Regions from separate parts of the Scytonema sp. PRP1 genome, predicted to be linked through region 2. Evidence: riboswitches for the same ligand, from Rfam matches in the RefSeq annotation. Region 2 holds a riboswitch; the other holds the start of a gene.
The links. Region 2 has a riboswitch for cyclic di-AMP ahead of V5G28_RS11755 (glycosyltransferase). Riboswitches for the same ligand answer to the same signal wherever they lie in the genome.

Region 1: it holds a riboswitch for cyclic di-AMP, as region 2 does, so the genes downstream of both, ntrB (nitrate ABC transporter permease) here and V5G28_RS11755 (glycosyltransferase) in region 2, are expected to answer to the same signal.

What each region holds. Positions count from the first base shown of each region.
Region 1 covers NZ_JBAHYJ020000120.1:68,317-76,441, forward strand. The annotation lists gene V5G28_RS32090 (YciI family protein) at 1-140, shown strand, start outside; gene V5G28_RS32095 (hypothetical protein) at 275-679, shown strand; gene V5G28_RS32100 (nuclear transport factor 2 family protein) at 1,155-1,526, opposite strand; partial or broken gene V5G28_RS32105 (Swt1 family HEPN domain-containing protein) at 2,213-2,575, shown strand; gene rnc (ribonuclease III) at 2,687-3,376, shown strand; gene V5G28_RS32115 (sensor histidine kinase) at 3,428-4,621, opposite strand; cyclic di-AMP (ydaO/yuaA leader) riboswitch at 4,890-5,104, shown strand; gene ntrB (nitrate ABC transporter permease) at 5,202-6,050, shown strand; gene V5G28_RS32125 (ABC transporter substrate-binding protein) at 6,365-7,777, shown strand; gene V5G28_RS32130 (ABC transporter ATP-binding protein) at 7,916-8,125, shown strand, end outside.
Region 2 covers NZ_JBAHYJ020000059.1:68,108-76,232, forward strand. The annotation lists gene V5G28_RS11745 (carotenoid oxygenase family protein) at 1-760, opposite strand, end outside; gene V5G28_RS11750 (hypothetical protein) at 1,501-1,752, opposite strand; gene V5G28_RS11755 (glycosyltransferase) at 1,931-3,208, opposite strand; gene V5G28_RS11760 (hypothetical protein) at 3,225-3,401, shown strand; cyclic di-AMP (ydaO/yuaA leader) riboswitch at 3,368-3,580, opposite strand; gene V5G28_RS11765 (GlsB/YeaQ/YmgE family stress response membrane protein) at 4,624-4,893, shown strand; gene V5G28_RS11770 (DUF5110 domain-containing protein) at 5,487-6,071, opposite strand; partial or broken gene V5G28_RS11775 (RNA-guided endonuclease InsQ/TnpB family protein) at 6,101-7,308, opposite strand; gene V5G28_RS11780 (hypothetical protein) at 7,376-7,531, shown strand; gene V5G28_RS36665 (TIM-barrel domain-containing protein) at 7,590-8,125, opposite strand, start outside.

The DNA of each region.
Region 1 (8,125 bases), on a different contig from region 2:
CCAAAGATGTCACTAAAGTTTTTGGTATTTACGAAGCCGAAGACGAAGCTACTGTGCGGCAGTTAGTTGAAGCTGATCCCTACTGGCAAAATGGCATCTGGACCGAATACTCTATCAAAGAATGGATTCAGGCATTCTAAATAAAAGGTACGGTAATCATGAAAACGTTTTCATCCACAAAAACTTTCCTGTTGTCTAGACTAGAGAAAAGGTAAAAAAAGTGGAACAACTTCAACTTTTCTCTAGTCGTTTAATGTCTTGAGAAGGTAAAACTATGAACAAAATTTTGAAACGCGCATTTATGCCCAGCCTCTTGGCTGCTTCTTTAGCTGGTGTGAGCTTGTTTCCAGCTCAACCTGCCTCTGCTGATGATAAGATCCTTGAGGATGTAGGTATTGGAGCAGGTGTTGGTGCTGTCTCAGGCGTCATTAGAGGACGTAATGTGATAAGGGGTGCTATTAAGGGTGCTGGTGCTGGTGCTGCTGTTAATGGTGCTAATGGTCTTAGAGGCACTCGTAGAGAAAGACAAAATCGCAACATCATTCAAGATGTTGGAGTAGGTGCCGCCACGGGCGCAGTAACCGATGGTATTATCAACGGTGGTAGAGATACCCTTGGCAGTGCAGCTGAAGGTGCAGCAACAGGTGCAGTTATCAATACAATCAGAAAGAAAAGGTAATTCGTAATTTGTAACTAGCAACTTAGTTACGAATTATCATCAATTGTAGATTGATTTTATACCTTCCCTAGTACAGCTAGGGATTGTTTTGTTTATTACTTCAGAATTAAGTCGCCTCAGATCAATTTTGATCTGAGGCGCTGTATATGTTATACAAACTTACTATGCAATCAACATCTGACGATTATCACCTTAGACCGCTCTGAATGAAGGGTTTAGCCTTCCCTTGGTAATAACAAAGTAGAGGAAGCGACAAAAACTCCACATCGTCAATGTCAACTATTTGCACTGTTCGCACATCTGACGCCGCTCTCCTTCTATGTGCAACAATGGGTCACAGCGATATAACCCCCATCCAGTGCTACTTATTTTCAATTATTAGATTAGCAAACCAGAAGCTTTTAACAAGTCATTCCACAGTTGGAGTTCAATGTCACACTAAAGTGAGAATTCTGTCTGTTCTATTTTGATACTGCTAGATGCTAACTGGTGTTTTTGTGTCAATATATTCACGCCAACGGCTAATTCGACCTTCTTTAAAATCAACAACTATAACATCGTCTGCTTTATTGCGGTGACCTGATGCTTTTTCAGTATCTTCGTAATACCATTCCACTACCGCCTGGCTTCCCTCAATAATAATCCGCTGGATATCGATTTTCACATTTGAAGATTGCTGAGCAAATTGGGTAACTTCTTCCCTTATTTTCTCTTGCCCCTGCCAACGTTTGCCAGGCACTATAAGTTCACCGTCGGGCGTAAACAACTGGGCAAGAGCATTAGCATCTTGAGCTACCCATGCATCTCTAGCTTTTTCAATCAATACACGAATATCTTCTTGATTCATAAATTGCTCTGCATATGCAGGTGTATGAAAAGTTATACAAAAAAATATAATTACTAATAATAACCATCGAGATAATCTCAACATTAAAATTTATTTTAAAAATTGGTATAACTTATTTTTACAAAATAGCAGTTTCTGAAATTAGACATAAAAAAAACGACTATCACTAGTATACAGCTTACACACACAAGCCTGTGTCTTGTTTATGACTGTGGGTTTTCTACACTTAGTGGTTGATGTGAACGTAGAAGAATACGATTGTAAGAAAGCGCCGCTCTGTTCGCGTACCCGAAGGCGAACGTACTTTTTCCGGGTGTAGCGTCCGCGAGAGAAAGGGCGTTGCATCTATCATTCCCCAAAAGGAGTGAGGTGTCGGGCTTCCGTCGGAGCTAGCTAAAATAGGTCAGCAAGAGTAAGACAAACTCCAGTTGACCAGCTAACAACATCTTAATTCCCGTTTTTGAACCTGCTGAAAGGGTGAGATGTTAGGCATAGGTCAAGTTAAATTTAGAAAATTCCTGCTTAATCTTCTTATCTACCAAACTTCCCTAACCAAGCTTGTCATGAAATTAGCAATGGTTAAAATAGTAAATCTGTCCGGCTCAAGCTTTGACAGTACCAATTTCTGGCATCTTAATAAAGTGCCTTAAATGATTACTTAGAAAAATGTTACTTTCAATACTACGATGGCTGTTAGCAACCACGAACGAATTGGCAGGGGTTTAACTCTTTTAAATCAGGGTTTATACCCTTATGTAAAAAGGGAGATGCAAAAAGTCTATGGTGAGGGTTGGCTAACAATCGCCACTTCATATATGTCTGATGACGAAACCTTCAAGCCAGAGGCGGAAGACATTCTAGGTAATAATATTCCTGTTTTATTAACACTAATAATTAAGCAATGGGATCAGGTATTCAGCAAAAAGCTAGGTTATACCGAACGTGCTTTAGTCGCTGAACTGATAGAAACCAGCAAGACTTGGGCGCATCAATCTCGCTTTTTAACAGAGGACACCTATCGCGCGATCGACACGATCGCTCGACTTCTCAAGGCTATCTCTGCGCCAGAGGTGAATGTTGCACAACAGCAAAAGCAAGAAGTCCTAGCAATCCTCAGTCCCAAGCAAACTGAAAAAGCCCCCAGAGATAAATTGGCTGAAATCATTAAACAACAAAGCTTTCAGGATAGTTCTCTTTTACGCCGTGCGCTGACGCATCGTTCCTATGTCCACGAAAACCCCCAAGAAGGAGAACACAACGAGCGCCTAGAGTTTCTCGGTGATGCTTTACTGACTTTTCTAAGTGGCGAATACCTCTATCGTCGTCACCCGGAAAAAGAAGAAGATCAATTAACCCGTCGGCGTTCTGCACTTGTAGATGAAAATCAACTGGCAAAGTTTGCAATTGAGGTGGGTTTAAACTTGAGGATGCGGTTGGGTAAAGGAGCAACTTTAGAAGGAGGTTTCCAAAATCCCAATTTGCTCAGCAGCGCCTTTGAAGCAGTCATTGCTGCTTACTATCTAGACAACAATTATGATATCGAAGCAGTTCGTGCTGTTGTGGAACCGCTATTTGATTCTGTACCTGAAAGTATTGTGGAGTTTCGCTCAAATGTGGACTCTAGAAATCGGTTTCAGGAATGGGTACAACGCAACATTACCCAAACACCTCCCAAATATGACACAGTTCAAGTAGGTGGTTCTTCTCACGCTCCAGAATTCATTTCTAAAGTATTTGTGGGAGACAAACAGTACGGTGAAGGCAAGGGGCGCAGTAAAAAAGATGCTGCAAAAGCGGCTGCTGAAGATGCGCTGGCTAGGCTAGAAAAATCAGGGCTAGGATCTGAGTAAGGGTACTTTTTTACTGTTTATTTTTTAAAATTTGGATACATACTTCAAATTTCAGATTTCTACTTTCAACGGCAAACTCACTGTGAAAGTAGAACCCACTCCCATCTCGGAGACTAAACTAATTTCACCTTGCAATAATTTCACGAGCCGTGAAACTATTGCCAAGCCCAAGCCAGTACTATCAGGAAGGAACGACTTACTACCAGAAGCAATGCGAAAGTAGGGTTCAAATATCTGGGCTTGGTCTTCTGGCTCAATCCCAATTCCAGTGTCACAAACTACAATACTCCACTTGTCAATGCCCAATGTTTCACACTTAATTTTTACAGTTCCCGACTCTGTGTAGCGAATCGCATTGCTAACAAGATTTGTGACAATTTGCTGCAATCGTAACGGATCTGTGACAACTTCTTCAGGAGCGCGATCGCAATCAACTCCCATTTGTAAATTTTTATTATCAGCTAAAGGCTGCAACATTTCATAGACATTTATGATTAATTCATGCACATTGGTTGGTTCTGCCTGTAGTTTCATCTGCCCTGCATCGTAGCGGGAAATCTCGAGTGCATCGTTAATCAGGTGGAGTAATAGCCTTCCAGAGCGTAGTACACGTTCAACGTGTTCTAAATGAGTTATACTGTCTTTCTCGTTGGATTGTTGGCGTTGGAGGCGCAAAAACAAATCAGAATAACCAATTATCGAAGTTAAAGGGCTTTTGAGTTCGTGTGCCAGAATCGATAAATTGTCTTGATTTGCCCGCACTAAACGAGTCAGTTCCTGGTTGTTGAGGCTCAACTGATTTTGCAACTGCTCTAATTCTGTTAATCGCTGTTTGGTGTAGGTTTGGAAACAGCAGGCGATCGCCTCATCCAACACCATGTCAATCAAACGCACAGCTCGCATTACTTCTAGTGCTGATGCTTGCACTAAGTCCGGCTCTAAAGTAACAAAGATGACATCACGCAACAGACGATACTCTCGGGCAATTTCTGCTGGATCGAAACCTTGCTCAGCCCTGAGAGTACCATGATGCAAACTTGCCTGAACCAAGGGTTGAATTTGATCTTCTTGATATTGAGAAAGCACACTCGCCAGCGCCGAGAGGACATGGCTAAGATGATTTTCAATAGCTGTGCGGGATAGATTATTGGTACTGGAAATCTTTTTATCCTGACGAACAGCTTCCACCCACTGCTCTAAAATGGTCTGAGTTTTATCGCGCAGCAATTGGCTAAAATCTTTCATCACTTATGGGTGGATAATAATACGAGCAGAGAAAAATATTTTATTATTTATATATGATAGAGAGGTGTTACATTTGTTTCTTAAAAGCATTTCATGTTCCAACATAAAAATACATAATTTTTAGCCAATATTTATATATCTTAATATAGATGACTTTGCTCAAGAAGGATACTTGTTTTTGAGCCTAAAAAAGTATATCCTAAGGTGGCTTGACGATACTGTGTACCAATGTTACCTTTACTTTAATAATAAGAGTAAGTCAGCCTAATCCAACGAATCGCCGAAGCGTAAGTTGGAGCGGAGGAACCAAAGTATGGGGCGCATCTCATAGAAGAAAAAGAGTGAAGAACAAATATAGTCAAGAGCAAATACAAGAACAAAAAATGATTGTATTTTTCTTTTTGTTTCTTCCTTCTTCTAAGAGAGGGGCATCTCTCAGCCCTAGCCCGTCAGCTAACTTCGTAGGCAATGAGAGGAGACTGAAGGGACGGCATTACTATAATGTTCTGATCTCATCAGTATCCTTGGCTGGTACTGCTCGGATTCCTTGTACCTGAGCTTGAGTCTGTTGAGGTCATAAATGATATTTCAACTGAATGTAGCTGCCATTCTGGCGGTTGCTGGTCAAACAGCTTGGAAACGTGCTAAACCCGTAGTCGTACGGGACGCTTTTTTGCTGCCTCTGGTTGGTTTTTTGGGCGTGATTGTTATATGGTGGATTATTGCCCTTGCCAACCATGAATTGATGCCCACCCCTCCTGAGGCGCTGGCAGCAAATTTAGATTACATCCTCAACCCATTTTTCCAAAGAGGACCAGGTAATTTGGGTATTGGCTGGCTATTAATAGCAAGTATCCGACGGGTATTAATAGGCTTTGGGCTAGGCGCTCTTGTTGCGATTCCTGTTGGTTTTCTGATTGGGATGTCCAAAACAGCACTGATGGTTCTTAATCCCGTCATTCAAATCTTCAAGCCAGTATCGCCCCTAGCATGGCTTCCTATTGCCTTGGCAATCTTTAATTTGGCAGATCCATCGGCAATATTTGTGATTTTCATCACTTCTTTGTGGCCCACAATCATTAACACTGCCTTGGGAGTTTCCAGTGTTCCCAAAGATTATATAGATGTGGCACGAGTTCTGGAAATGCCCCGTTGGCGAAGAATTACAAAAATCATTTGGCCCGCAAGTTTGCCTTACATTTTTACAGGTTTGCGGATTAGTTTAGGAATTGCTTGGCTAGTGATCGTCGCTGTAGAAATGCTCACAGGCGGTATTGGAATCGGCTTTTTTGTTTGGGATGAATGGAGTCGCCTAAACTTGAATTCTGTTTTTCTTGCCGTGCTGGTGATTGGCTTAACAGGGCTATTCCTAGATTACGCGATCGGTAGAATACAAGCTTTTGTCACTCGTCGCCCGGCAACAAATTAGCTATTTGTCAACGGTCAAAACAGGTATAAGTTCCGTTACATTGCGTTAACGCATTGGCGTGTCGCCACTTTTAGTAAGGGTGCCTTACGGTTCAAACAGCCGTTTCATGTGGTGAAATCTGACCTTTTGGAATAAAGAGCGAATAACACAGGGCGGGGGGGATAAGCAATTCACGCAATAAAAAACTCACTTTTTAGTTAGCAGCCTACCTGCATAAAACCGTACATAAATCAAATGTGTGACAGCTTAAACACATAACTTTTGCGCCTTCGTGTTAATTTTTGCACTGATTTCGCCGCCGCAGGAGGTTTTTTATGAGTGACAATAACACAAATAACTGGAAGCGACGAGACTTTATTCAAGGACTGGGAGCAACGGCATTTGCTACTGGACTTTCTTCTTGTGCGATTAATGCTAACCGTGCGCCCAAAGGAATATCACAAGCGGCATTGGCGGTGGAACCAGTGGTAGACCCCAAGACACTGGAAAAACCTAACATTACAGTGGGGTATGTCCCGGTAAATGACTGCGCTCCTTTTGCTGTAGCCTGGGAGAAAGGGTTTTTCCGCAAGTATGGTTTAAATGTCACCCTCAGCCGTGAAGCTAGCTGGGGTACGTCTCGTGATGGCATTATTTTTGGTCGCCTCGATGCTTCGCCTGTTGTAAGTGGCGCGGTGATGAATGCGAGAACAGGTGCAGAAGGCGCACGTCATGCACCTTTGTGTGCGGCAATGACCATTCACCGTCACGGTAACGCCATGACGATGAATAAGGCAATGTGGCAGTCTGGGTTGCGTCCTTGGCGAGACTATAACGGCAATTTGGAAGAGTTTGGGCGAGATTTCCGCAATTACTTTGAAAAATTACCAGCCGAGCAACGGGTTTGGGCAGTGGTGCTCAGTTCGGCAATTTATGAATACTTTATCCGCTACTTATCTGCTGCTGCTGGAGTTGCTCCTGACAAAGAATTTCGCATCATTATTGTCCCACCGCCACAGATGGTAGTGAACATGAGAATTGGGGCAATGCAAGGTTATATGGTGGCAGAACCTTGGAATACACGAGCAATTACTGGCAATGATGGAATTGGCTTTACTTTCGCTCAGGGTAGGGAAATCTGGGAAGGACACCCAGACAGACTGTTAGGTGTCATGGAGTCTTTCATCAAAGAAAATCCCAAAACCTATCGCTCCTTGGTTAAGGCAATGATAGAAGCTTGTAGGTATTGTGGTGATCCAAAAAACCGGGAGGAAGTGGCTAAGATTATCACGAATAAGTCATTTACAGGAGCAAAACTCAAATTAACAAAACCAGCAATTGTTGGCGAATACAATTACGGCGGTTTCGATGACAAAAAACGTCTTGTGAAATCGACGGATACAACAATCTTTTTTGAAAAACCTGCCAATCTTGTCAAAGTGCCAAATGACCATTCAACATTTCTGTGGCAATCTCAGAGTATTTGGTTAATGACTCAATCGGCTCGGTGGGGACAAATTAAAGAAATTCCCAAAAATGCTGAAGAATTGGCGCGTCAAGCTTGGCGCACTGACTTGTACCGAGAAATTGCTGCTGAAATGGGAATTGAATCTCCAAAAGAAGATTACAAGCTAGAACAAGCTGAACTATTTATCGACAAAAAAGCTTTTGATCCCAGTGATCCGGTGGGGTATCTCAAGAGTTTTGAGATCAGGGCAAACGCTCCTAAATCTTTCTTCATGTCCTAGCGGACTCGGCAGAGTTCATCATATTGTATTGACTGTCCTTTGTCATTTGTTTTTTGTCTTATATAGATGACTGATAACTAAAGACTAATGACCAATGACTAATGACTAATGACCAATGACTCATTGCAGGAGTGTCAAATGAAATCTACCTCTTTCTCAACAGATGCCTATGATAAGGCTTCACCTCCCACCACTGGATTTCTGGAGATTGAAAATTTATTCAAGTCATATACAAAACCTGATGGGGGTGAATTTGTCGTTTTAGATAATGTCAACTTAACAGTGGGCGAAGATGAATATATTTCTGTTATTGGTCACTCTGGTTGCGGTAAATCGACACTTTTAAAG
Region 2 (8,125 bases):
CTGGATTTTGAAAGAACAGGCAATAGTTTGGCGTAATCGCAAAATCGTGGATGAAGGCAAAGCCTGGAATTCGATGATCGTGTTGTTGTACAACTTTACCAGCCTGGTTCAACTCATAGACACTGATAGTTGTGATCGGACCAGGTTTGATGGCGAAAGTGACTAGACGGGGTTCCCGATTTTCATCACCAGGATCTATCATCGGATGAGCAGCAAAGGGCGAGTCTTTGTGCAGAACGCCGTCCAGCGTTTCGATCCCCAAAGTTTCTAACGTGTTGGGATCAAGACGATAGGGATGCGAAGCCTCCCACAGGGCTAGCAGTTTTTCGCCCCAGTAGATGATATTGGTGTTGGCAACGTTCTTCTTTCTTAAGTCAAAGGCGTTTGCCAACCAGCCTCCTGGTTTTTCGGTTCCAAACACACCCCGGTAGACCATCCTACCTGCTTTCTGTTCTGCACAGTAGCCTTCTGTACGAACAAAGCGATTGCGGAAATGAGCGCATCCGTTGGAGAAGGCGATCGCACAAATCATACCATCTCCATCGAAAGGGTGATGAATCTCCCGACCGAAGATATCTAGTAGACCAGGACCGTTGCGAAACAGTGTACCGTTTAGATTGGTTGGAATTTCTCCCTCAACATCCTCAATCCAATAGTCATACTCTTGATTGAGTGAGCAATTAGCTCCCTGCCAGTCTTCCAACTTGTAGGGTTTAGATTCACAGGAGGATGTATTTTGTTGGGATGGAATTGTTTGCATCAGCCAAAAGTCAACTCTATTTAGTGAAAATCAATAGCGGGTTGGAGAAGCAGCATAATTGCTCCCACGATGACGAAGGATAAAGTTACCCAAAACAAAGTCAGATTCAGCCGCATAATGTTTTCTTTCCTTATGTACAAATGCCTGTATCTACATAGACCTATCACATCTCCCGCCTGTAACCACTGGGTCTTTTGGCAATTGGAGATGTGATGAGCTTTAAGTTTCCAGATTAATTAATCCTGGTTAAAGTTAAGTTACATAGATGCTATGAAGATTAAAGACTGTTGATCGTCTTTCTCTGGTTAGGTTTATCAAGTTATTTCTAATTTGATATGATGTCCGCCAAATTACCCATAATTACAGAACCCCACCCCTAACCCCTCCCCGCAAGCGGGGAGGGGACGTGAAGCGTAGCTTTACGGGGGACTCGGGATCCCCTCTGGGGATAGGGGGAGGGGGTTTTCCAGGATTTGTTGGTCATTGAGCGGACATGATATGAGATACTGCGGGCTAATATATTTTGTGTCTGAAGGCTTAGGAAATTTGTAATTTTTTGTAAATTGCAACCATATAAATAGAAGGGGCAAAGCCCAGTAGACTTTCCCCTCTATCTTGACTATGCTGCTAAGACAGCAGCTAGTCATATTGTTTCAACAAATCTTAGATGCTCCTCCTAACTCCTTTAAAAGGGAGGGTTGGAGAATCTGATTTGTTCTCAGCGCTCAATTAAATAAGTCTCAAGCTTGCAGTACCACCCCGCTTTCTGCTGGTTCTGCTACCACCCATTCAGAATACACATCCTCAATAAATCTGCTTTGATTATCAATTAAGTGACTGTTGCTGGCTCGTACTTTTAGGGTCGTTAGATAGACTCCCTGCAGTATTTGATGTCCATAACCGATGACTTGACCTATCTGTCCTGTCATTTGATGCCGTACGTAATCTCCGATATTCAGCATATTCATAACTCCCTGATGTAAGAGATTCATTGGCTTGTTTTTTGCTGTTTGTGCGCGTTTCTGTCACTCGGCATAGCCATTAGACAGAATTACTCTTTTTACTAGTGCTGCATTTTAGTGCTAAGTCCGGAGCATTTTCCAATCAGCACTTGGTATGAGTGCAAGGTTGTTCTTGCCCCTACACACAACACTGTTAAAGCTGTAGAAATTAAGCTGCAACTTGAGCTTTGCTCTCTATTGAGGGCATGGTTTGAGCCAGTAGATGTGTGTAGATCTGAGTCAACCGGGATGCCACACTATGCCAACTGAAAGCGATTTCTACACGTTGGCGACCAGCCTCACCTAATTGATCTCGCCAAGTTGGATTGATCACAATGCGGTCAATAGCATCGGCAAAAGCGGCTTCATCTTTAGGGGGAACAAGTAACCCAGTCACTTCAGGTACGACTGTAAACTGTAACCCCCCAACATCACTAGCCACGACTGGAGTCCGACTTGCCATTGCTTCAATCGCAACTAAACCAAAAGGTTCGTAGTGACTTGGTACAACACACACATCTGCGGCTGCATAGTACAAGGGGAGAACAGAATCATCAAGGCGACCTGGAAAGGTTGTGCAATCTTCCAATCCGAGTTCAGCCACGATCCCGGCGATGCGATCGCGCTCGTTCCCATCGCTGTGACCTGGACGATAGCCACCTCCAATAACGAGTTGTAGGTTATCTGAACAGCGCAAACTCGACTTTGCAATAGCTCGCACGAGTGTCTCAATTCCCTTGCGCCGATCAAAACGACCGACGTAGAGAACCATCTTGGCATCAGGTGCAATTCCTAATTCTTGCCGTGCTGCAGACCTTTGAATTGACCCAAACTTATCGATATCAGTCCCACAAGGAATCACTTCTATTTGCCCTTGGGTGGAAACGAGTCTTCGCATATGTTCCTGTTCTTGAGGACTTGTTGCAACGACTCGATCCACAGTTTCCAGACAGGCTTTTTCAACGGCTAGTCGCTTGCTACCAATTGCTGGGATATCAGAAATAGCACTGTACTTGACTACTCCCAAAGAGTGGTAAGTATGCAACTGAATCAACGGTTGCTGCTTTTTCAGTTCCATACCCACCCAAGAGGACAACCAGTAGTTGGTATGAATCAGAGGGTACTGAAATCCTTGCTCCTGCTGGAATGCTTTGAACTCTGCGATGAATTCAGGCATATGGTCGAATAAGTCATATCGCCCTATAAACGCCGCAGGTCCAGCCTTCAAGCGGATAGTGCGACATAATGGTCTATGTTGCACAATGGCAGCTTGCTCACGGCTACTTCGGCGAGTGAACATATCCACCTGCCAACCTTGCTCAGCAAGGGCAAAACCTACTTGACGCACATAGACATTTTGTCCCCCAGCCTCTTCCTGTCCAATTTCTGCAGCCGGGTCTCCATCAACAGAAATCAGAGCGATGCGATGTTTTTTGGTCGGTAACATAGTTGAACTTCACCATATGGCAATATTCCTGCCTCAGCTACCAAAAGAGAAGGTACTAGAACCCTTTTCTCAAGATCGAGGGCAGGTACAACGAAGCGCACAGATACCAGCCAAGGACACTGACGAGAACAAGGCATTACTCGTAAGAATGCTGCTCGTTCAGTCTCCTCCCAATGCCGACGAAGTTAGCTGACGGGCTAGGACTGAGAGATGTCCTTCTGTGGGAGAGAAAAGAAGAAAAAAAAAGACAGAAGAAAAAACTAGAGTAATTTTGTCTTTTTTCATTCTTTCATTTTTCATTCTTTCCTCTTTTGTGAGATTAGCCCCAAACTTGGTTCCTCCGCTCCAAAATTACCCCGACATAACTAAATGTTTGGGGCAATCCGTGGATTAGGCAGACTGATGTAGATTTGTTAAGAATTTAACCTGTAAGGTGATTTAAGTCAACCTTTTTTACGGGTGACTCCTACTAGCTACAAGCACAAATGCGCTTCAATATGTTCCATTGCAAGTTATGCAAACACTGAACAACATTATTTGGCTATACTCGCCTGCTGAAAAATTAGGGTTATATTGCGTTTCTACCATAAACGTTATCATGATTATACGTTGATTAAAGAAAAAAAGCTACGATTAAACATAAATTTATCTAAACATAGATTTTTTTATCAATTAATATATATAGAAACATCAATTGTAGCAAGGCATCCCTTTTTATCAATTAATATATATAGAAACATCAATTTGTAGCAAGACATCCTTTTTTATCAATTAATATATAGAAACATCAATTGTAGCAAGGCATCCCTTTTTATCAATTAATATATATAGAAACATCAATTTGTAGCAAGGCATCCTTTTTTATCAATTAATATATAGAAACATCAATTTGTAGCAAGGCATTTCGTTGAAATAGTATTTAAATAAGATGGCATGGAATTCAAATAACATGAGATAAGAGAGTAGTTAGATATAAATCTGCTTATATGAAAATTCATTAAGAAACATTTTTTTAGTATTAACGTGAAATCTTTAAAGTTAATTTAGGTTAAATAACTCATTTTTTTACGTGAGATATAGTAAAACTAAATAATCTGTAATTTTCTCTGATTTTTCTTTAGTCTGTGTCCTTTGTAATTTGTTAAAAAAGGACATGACTTTATTTGCCAAAAAAAGAAAAAGATTATGAGAGTCACGAAAGAGGAGCCATGTCGTTTCTTGACTGAGTGCATTGTCTTTTTGTCTTTTGAGGCAGCTATCCTTTATTGTCTAATCTAACTTGAGCAAGAGCGCCCTTCTTTCTCTAGACAGTTATGTTAAGCCGACGGATGCGAGTAAATTAGAAGCAAGATAAAAGTTGTTTTAAGTACTTTAAACGCTTTACATCGTTCAATATCGCTGCGGGGAGTAAAACAATGAGCATTCTAGCTTGGGTCGTGTTGGGTTTACTTGCAGGTGCTATTGCAAAGGCGATCTATCCTGGCTACCAAGGAGGCGGCATTCTTGGCACAATGTTCCTGGGAATTGTTGGTGCTATCCTTGGAGGAACTTTGGTTAACCTTTTAGAAACCGGAAGCTTCACGTTAACTGCAGCAAGTTTTAGTATTCCCGGTTTGTTCGTTGCTGTATTGGGTGCAATGATTGCTATTTTCTTGTACTATAAGCTAGCTCGAAGAGTGTACTAAGCTGTTACGCAAAAAAGCTTGCATTATCTGGGGGATCGGACAGCCCGCCCCAGAATAATTTGAGAAAATTTAAAGCAAGCAAATTAAAGGTGCTTTAGCTTAGCTTTGTTGTTCTAACAGTTGGATAACAGCATCATGATTGGCAGTTTTCACATCTTGCACCTGAAAAATCGAACGTTATTTAAGCAGTAAGTACTAAGCACAAAGTGCTTGATTTTCAATAAAAAGTCCATAATAAAATGTAACTTGCTTTCTACGCTTTTTGGTGAACCGTGGTTTCTAGGGGTAGGTGCAAAATATCAGAATTATAGTCATGATCACCTCTGCATTAGCAGAGGTTTTTTATTTCTGACCAAAAAGGGGTGTAGGGGTTGCAGTCCGGGGTGAAGATTTTCTTTTTGGTGCACCCTACCCCCAGAACAGAAGGGTTCAAGCCCCGACCAAATTAAAAATTTGGTCGTCTAGTATTGGTAGTGGGTTCAAGCCCCGTAACCTTTCACTTCGGAGACACCCCTATCCCCCCATTCCCTTACACCCCTAGTTGTTGACAGATTTTTTTTACAATCGCACTCTTAATTCAGGGGAATTCATCATCAAGGTAGAATGTCAGCAAACTCTCCCTGAATGCGAAGCTTATGAAAGCGATGGCGCAGAGCGCAGCGCCGCAGGCGATCGCACTCGATAATTTGCTCCTGACAAGCAACCTCTGCATCATCCACCCAAGCTTGCTGTAACTTCATACCATGCAGATGCAGTTTCACACCTGCGTATGGGAAAGGATAATTTCCCTGTTCTTCCCAAGTTATTTCTAGATTATTTTCGGATCGCAAGATGCGAAACTTATCGAGTCGCGATTCTCCATACCCATCATTTGCATCAGAGTAGAGAGAGGAAATGCTGCTTCCCTCTACAGGTGGATAAATATGGAGCATGAGTTCGTTACCTTGCTCCATTGGAATCATACTCCCTGCTCTCACCAGCAAGGGAATTCTTTCTAACGGTGCTTCTAAACTCACTTGCTGCTCACCTTCGATAACACCATCATCCCAGAAATTATACCAACGTCCTTTCGGTAAGGTGACTTGTCGAGAACGCCCTCCTTCCTCAACAATTGGACAAACTAGTAACGCATCACCTATTGACACTCCCGTGGTTGAGCAAATTTCGCTGTCGCTCATTTGCTCGGAAAACCAGGGGATTCTACATTCTACGTTGCGGCTTGCTCTACCAGGGTTGCCCCAAGTAGCGTAGTGGTCGCGACTCCTGTAGCGTTACTTCGGGACTGCCCATCCCTAGCTCTTGCAAGATTCAGAATATTTATTGCTGCATTGGTATCTCTTTGTAGTTCGCAACCACAATCACATTTATGGGTACGAGTTGAGAGAGATTTTTTCACAATTGCGCCACAATCCGAACACTTTTGAGAAGTCATTCTAGGATTAACGGCTACAACTGTAGTACTGAACTTAACGGCAAAATATTCTAACCAACGACGAAAAAGAGTCCAAGCCACATCATTGATGGACTTAGCTAAACAATGATTCTTTACCATGCCTTTAACATTCAAATCTAGCCTGCGGCACGCCGCTTCGCGTCTACATAGGCGACTAAAGCGTTAGCCTTGCATACGTTACGCGCTAGTTTCTTAGCGTGTTCATTCCGTTGCCTACTTACTCTTAAATGCTTCCGTGCATATCGTTGCCTTGCTTTGCGTCGTTGGTTTTTACCTTTTTCCTTTTTGTAAATCTGCCGTTGAGCGTGCTTAATTTCCTTTTCTGCCTTACGGAGAAACTTAGGATTTTCTTCATGATGCCCGTTCGAGTCAGAGTAGAAAAACTCAAGTCCGACATCAAGACCTACCTCACCATCAGCAGATCTAGATTCTTTGTGGGTATCAACATCAATAGAAAATTGAACGTAGTACCCATCAGCACGCTTAACAATTCGGACACGCTTAATTGATTTGACTGGGTAAGTGTGAATATCCCATTTACCCAACAACTTAATTTCACCAATACCTTTTTTATCTGTAAAGGTGATACGGCGTTTTGTTGGATGCAAAGCCCAACCGCTTGTCTTGTATTCAACTGAGCGATTATCTTTTTGGAATTTTGGAAAACCCTTTTTACCAGGCTTGTTACACTTACAATTTGCATAGAATCTATCAATTGCGTACCAGGCTCTTTCAGTGGAAGCTTGGCAAGCCATTGAGTTTAATTCTTCCACAAACTTAAACTCTTTTCGCACTGCTGTAGAGTAATTGTTTAAAGCTATACGATTTACTTTCGCATCTTTTGGCGAGTCCATCCAAAAACGAATGGCTTTGTTCCTAATGAATTGAACCGTTCTAATGGCTTCATTAATTGAACGCTCTTGATTCTTGCTCACCACTGCTTTGTACTCTAATACCAGCACTGCGTTATCACCTCCTTGTACTCTATGATATACTCCTTATACTAACTTGTATAGGAGTAGATAACAAGTGGCTAGAGAGAAAAAAATGCAGTTTTATTTATCGCAACTAGAATACAGTAAGTTGCAAGATTATGCTGAAGATAAACAGATATCAATGGCTGAAGTACTACGAGACTATATAAAAACTTTGCCTCAGCCTAAGAAAAATATCACGGCAGGGTAAACCCTGCGTCGTCGTTTTCATCCCCGGCTTAAAAGCGCGGGGTTTTCAACCTACCTTCTTATAAGAAAGCATCCTCTACACCCCAAAGTGCAGGTTCATCAATCGTACCCCAAAACACTGGACGCACAGGAGGATAACCTTTTTGTGTCGCTTCCCAAGATAAGGTGTAGAAGTAGGGAAGCAGTTGGTAGCGCAGTTCTAAGAATTGCCGAATGATACTTAAGTAAGGTTCCCCATAAGTCCAAGGCGTGCGGTGTTCTACGTTGTTAGAAGAGTGAGTGCGGTAGAACGTGAAAAAGGTTGCCATCTGGAACCAGCGTAGGTAAAGTTCACCACCGGGATTACCCTGGAAACCACCGATATCTGGACCGCTGTAGGGAATGCCAGAAAGCCCTAAACCTACCACTGTTGCCATTGTGGTTCGCAACGCAGCCCAGGTACACTCAACATCGCCCGTCCAAGTCCAAGCATAACGCTGAAGTCCTGCCCAACCAGCACGGGAAACAATAAAGGGGCGTCTGTCGGCTGAGTACTGACAAAGACTTTCATACGCCGCCTCAGCTTGCAGCAACCCGTAAACATTATGCCCCTCAC